DNA from 2 places in the Streptomyces sp. NPDC058000 genome. Region 1 is predicted to be linked to the other one. Evidence: predicted binding sites of a transcription regulator. Region 1 holds the regulator's gene; the other holds the start of a gene.
The links. The regulator HrcA, encoded in region 1, represses chaperone genes, less so after heat shock. The targets are predictions, from matches to a motif close to TTNGCACTCNGNNNNNCNGAGTGCNAA.

Region 1 (2,404 bases):
AACACCTGCACCCCCGCGAAGGCCGCGGTGCCCAGGACATGATCGAAGTGCGGGTGGGTGAGCGCGACATGCGTCACATCGCGGCCCAGTACGGCGCGGACGGTGCGGCGCAGTTCCGCCCCGGCGCCGATGGTCGCGCCGGTGTCGACGATCAGTACGCCCTCCGAGCCGGCGACCACGCCGATCGTCTCGTCCCAGCCGGGCATCCGACGCCGGGTGACACCGTCCCCCAGCCGCTCCCAGCCCGCCTCTTCCCACGTGATACCCATACCGAGACGCTAGCCTCTGCCGGCACCTTCCCGCCTGCCTTCCCCGCGCGAGCGCGCACCGGGCGGACGGCGGGAGGGCAGCGGCAGGGACCGGCGCCCCGCGACAACGTCGCCCGTCACCCCGCCCCCGCACCCGGCGGAAGCGGCCGGGCGGCGGCGCCATAGGGGTGCTGCCCCGGGTGCGGATCAGGGGCCGTGGCGGGGCGGGATCGGGGTTTCCTCGGGGAGGGATCAGGGGGCTCTCAGGGTCGGCCCGGGGGTCGGATTCCGCGGCTGTGGGTAAGTCCTCAGTGCGCCGGCCCTTGCCGCATCCGCGCTACCCGGCCGTACACTGGCTCCGGGTTTGGCACTCGGCCCAGGTGAGTGCCAGGAGTGACGACACGGCGGAACGGCCGACTGGAGGTGGCGGAATGCTCAGCGAACGCAGACTGGAAGTGCTGCGCGCCATCGTCCAGGACTACGTCGGGACGGAGGAGCCGGTCGGCTCCAAGGCACTCACCGAGCGCCACCAGCTGGGGGTCTCCCCGGCCACCGTCCGCAATGACATGGCGGCCCTGGAAGACGAGGGCTTCATCGCCCAGCCGCACACCAGCGCCGGGCGGATCCCGACCGACAAGGGCTACCGCCTCTTCGTCGACAAGCTGGCCGGCGTCAAGCCGCTGTCCGTCCCCGAGCGGCGGGCGATCCAGAATTTCCTGGACGGCGCCGTCGACCTGGACGACGTGGTGGGGCGCACGGTGCGCCTGCTGGCGCAGCTGACCCGGCAGGTGGCGGTGGTGCAGTACCCGTCCCTGACCCGGTCCACGGTCCGCCACGTCGAACTGCTGGCACTGGCCCCGGCCCGGCTGATGCTGGTGCTGATCACCGACACCGGACGCGTCGAGCAGCGACTCATCGACTGCCAGACGCCGTTCGGCGAGACGTCCCTGGCGGACCTGCGCGCCCGGCTCAACAGCCGGATCGTCGGCCGCCGTTTCGCGGACGTCCCGCAGCTGGTGCAGGATCTCCCGGAATCCTTCGAACAGGACGACCGGGCCACCGTCTCGACAGTACTGTCGGTACTGCTGGAGACTTTGGTGGAGGAAACCGAAGAGCGGCTGATGATCGGCGGCACCGCCAATCTGACGCGCTTCGGGCATGATTTCCCCTTGACCATCCGGCCGGTGCTGGAAGCCCTTGAGGAGCATGTGGTGCTGCTCAAGCTGCTCGGGGAGGCCAAGGACTCGAGCATGACCGTACGCATCGGGCATGAGAATGCTCACGAGGGCCTGACGTCCACCTCGGTCGTCACCGTCGGATACGGTTCGGGCGACGAGGCCGTCGCGAAATTGGGCGTGGTCGGACCGACCCGCATGGACTACCCCGGAACGATGGGAGCGGTACGCGCAGTGGCACGTTACGTCGGACAGATCCTCGCGGAGTCGTAAGTGGCCACGGATTACTACTCGGTCCTCGGTGTCGGTCGGGACGCCTCGCAGGACCAGATCAAGAAGGCGTTCCGGCGGCTGGCGCGCGAGCTGCACCCGGACGTGAACCCGGACCCCAAGACCCAAGAGCGGTTCAAGGAGATCAACGCCGCCTACGAGGTCCTGTCGGATCCGCAGAAGAAGCAGGTCTACGACCTCGGCGGCGACCCCCTCTCGCAGACCGGCGGAGCCGGCGGCGCGGGCGGCTTCGGCGCGGGCTTCGGGAACTTCTCCGACATCATGGACGCGTTCTTCGGCACGGCCTCGCAGCGCGGCCCGCGCTCGCGGACCCGCCGCGGCCAGGACGCGATGATCCGCCTCGACATCGAGTTGGGCGAGGCTGCGTTCGGCACGACCAAGGACATACAGGTCGACACCGCCGTCGTCTGCACCACCTGCAGCGGTGAGGGCGCGGCGCCGGGCACCTCCGCGCAGACCTGTGACATGTGCCGCGGCCGCGGTGAGGTCTCGCAGGTCACCCGGTCCTTCCTGGGTCAGGTCATGACCTCCCGGCCGTGCCCCCAGTGCCAGGGCTTCGGCACCGTCGTCCCGACGCCGTGCCCCGAGTGTGCGGGCGACGGGCGGGTCCGCTCCCGCCGCACCCTCACGGTCAAGATCCCGGCCGGTGTCGACAACGGCACCCGGATCCAGCTGGCCGGTGAGGGCGAG
Region 2 (2,404 bases), on a different contig from region 1:
TCGATGATGCCCTCGCCGATCATGTCGACGTACTCGCCGGTCGCGGCGTTCAGGCCGTGACCCGGAGTCAGGTTGCGCACCTTCTCCACGATGACGCCACCCTCAAGGCCGGCGTTCACGGAGATCTGCTTGAGCGGGGCCTCCAGGGCCAGCTTCACGGCGGCGGCACCGGTGGCCTCGTCGCCGTCCAGCTCCAGCTTCTCGAAGACCGAGGAAGCCTGGAGCAGGGCCACGCCACCACCGGCGACGATGCCCTCCTCGACGGCCGCCTTCGCGTTGCGAACGGCGTCCTCGATGCGGTGCTTGCGCTCCTTGAGCTCGACCTCGGTCGCGGCGCCGGCCTTGATGACGGCCACGCCGCCGGCCAGCTTCGCGAGGCGCTCCTGGAGCTTCTCGCGGTCGTAGTCCGAGTCGCTGTTCTCGATCTCGGCGCGGATCTGGTTGACCCGGCCCTGAACCTGCTCGCTGTCACCGGCACCGTCGACGATGGTGGTCTCGTCCTTGGTGATGACGACCTTGCGGGCGCGGCCGAGCAGGTCGAGACCGGCGTTCTCCAGCTTGAGGCCGACCTCCTCGGAGATGACGGTGCCACCGGTGAGGATGGCGATGTCGCCGAGCATGGCCTTGCGGCGGTCACCGAAGCCGGGCGCCTTGACCGCGACGGACTTGAAGGTGCCGCGGATCTTGTTGACGACCAGGGTCGACAGGGCCTCGCCCTCGACGTCCTCGGCGATGATCAGCAGCGGCTTGCCGGACTGCATGACCTTCTCCAGGAGAGGCAGCAGGTCCTTCACGTTGCCGATCTTGGAGTTGACGATGAGGATGTACGGGTCCTCAAGCGCCGCCTCCATGCGCTCCATGTCGGTCGCGAAGTACGCCGAGATGTAGCCCTTGTCGAAGCGCATACCCTCGGTGAGTTCCAGCTCCAGACCGAAGGTCTGGGACTCCTCGACGGTGATGACGCCTTCCTTGCCGACCTTGTCCATCGCCTCGGCGATCAGCTCGCCGATCTGCGGGTCGGCGGCGGAGATGGACGCGGTGGAGGCGATCTGCTCCTTGGTCTCGATCTCCTTGGCCTGGTCGAGCAGCGCACCGGAGACGGCCTCGACGGCCTTCTCGATGCCGCGCTTCAGGGCCATCGGGTTGGCGCCGGCGGCGACGTTGCGCAGGCCCTCGCGGACCAGCGCCTGGGCCAGGACGGTCGCGGTCGTCGTGCCGTCACCGGCGACGTCGTCCGTCTTCTTCGCGACCTCCTTGACCAGCTCGGCGCCGATCTTCTCGTACGGGTCCTCCAGCTCGATCTCCTTGGCGATGGAAACACCATCGTTGGTGATCGTGGGGGCGCCCCACTTCTTCTCAAGGACGACGTTGCGGCCCTTGGGGCCGAGGGTGACCTTGACGGCGTCGGCGAGCTGGTTCATACCGCGCTCAAGGCCGCGCCGCGCCTCCTCGTCGAACGCGATGATCTTGGCCATGTGAAGTGGTCCCTCCGGACTGATGGGGGTCCCCCTGCCCGAACGAAGCCGAGAGCTTGGGGGAGGAAATATCGGACCGTGTTGGCGCCCGCGACGGACGGCCTGCATACCGTGTGGTTCCTTGCCCCACCTGGCGTGCGGGCCTCACCGACCCGGTCCACATTCAGCACTCTCACTGGGAGAGTGCTAACGCAATGATTAGCACTCGCACCCATCGAGTGCAAGCGCTTGGCGGTCGGACCCCTCGTCCGTGAGACGGTCGGACCCCCGTCCGCGAGACGACCGGGCCCCGCCTCCGAGACAGCTACCACCGCCCGCGCGCGCCCGCGTACCACCCCCGTGAGGCGCCCGTGACACCCGAGACGCCCGAGAACGGCAAGGCGCCCGCGACGCCCGGAAGCGGTGGGGCGCCTATGCCGTCCGGGAACGACAGAAGGCCCGCAACCCCGTACTCGGGGATGCGGGCCTTCTTCCAACGATGCAGTCGGTCGCCGCCTCAGGCGGCGACCCGGACCATGTCCGCCTGTGGCCCCTTCTGGCCCTGCGAGATCTCGAACTCGACTCGCTGACCCTCCTCAAGGGTGCGGTACCCGTCCATCTGGATCGCGCTGTAGTGGACGAAAACATCCGCACCACCGTCGACCGCGATGAAGCCGTACCCCTTCTCCGCGTTGAACCACTTGACGGTGCCCTGAGCCATGCCTAACTCCCCTATTACTGGCCCTTGCGCAGGACCGCACTCCGCGGACCCGGGTCAGACCTCACCCCGCCGGAAATGGTCCGTGGGATGTGCGCCGGAACGCGTCGACCGCCGCTGAATGTATCTGGACCAATGCCCAGCGCAACAGGTCAATCGGACGAGAATTCTGGCGCCAGGGAATCGGCTGTATGTACTCAAATGCCGTTATCTCAGGCCAAGTCGGGCCAGG

Region 2: groL (chaperonin GroEL) is a predicted target of HrcA. The motif match lies at 1,639-1,665, and genes of this name have one in related genera.

What each region holds. Positions count from the first base shown of each region.
Region 1 covers NZ_JBHVQS010000049.1:45,377-47,780, forward strand. The annotation lists gene ACFVT2_RS32820 (MBL fold metallo-hydrolase) at 1-269, opposite strand, end outside; gene hrcA (heat-inducible transcriptional repressor HrcA) at 680-1,696, shown strand; gene dnaJ (molecular chaperone DnaJ) at 1,697-2,404, shown strand, end outside.
Region 2 covers NZ_JBHVQS010000019.1:85,635-88,038, forward strand. The annotation lists gene groL (chaperonin GroEL) at 1-1,475, opposite strand, end outside; gene ACFVT2_RS20235 (cold-shock protein) at 1,972-2,175, opposite strand.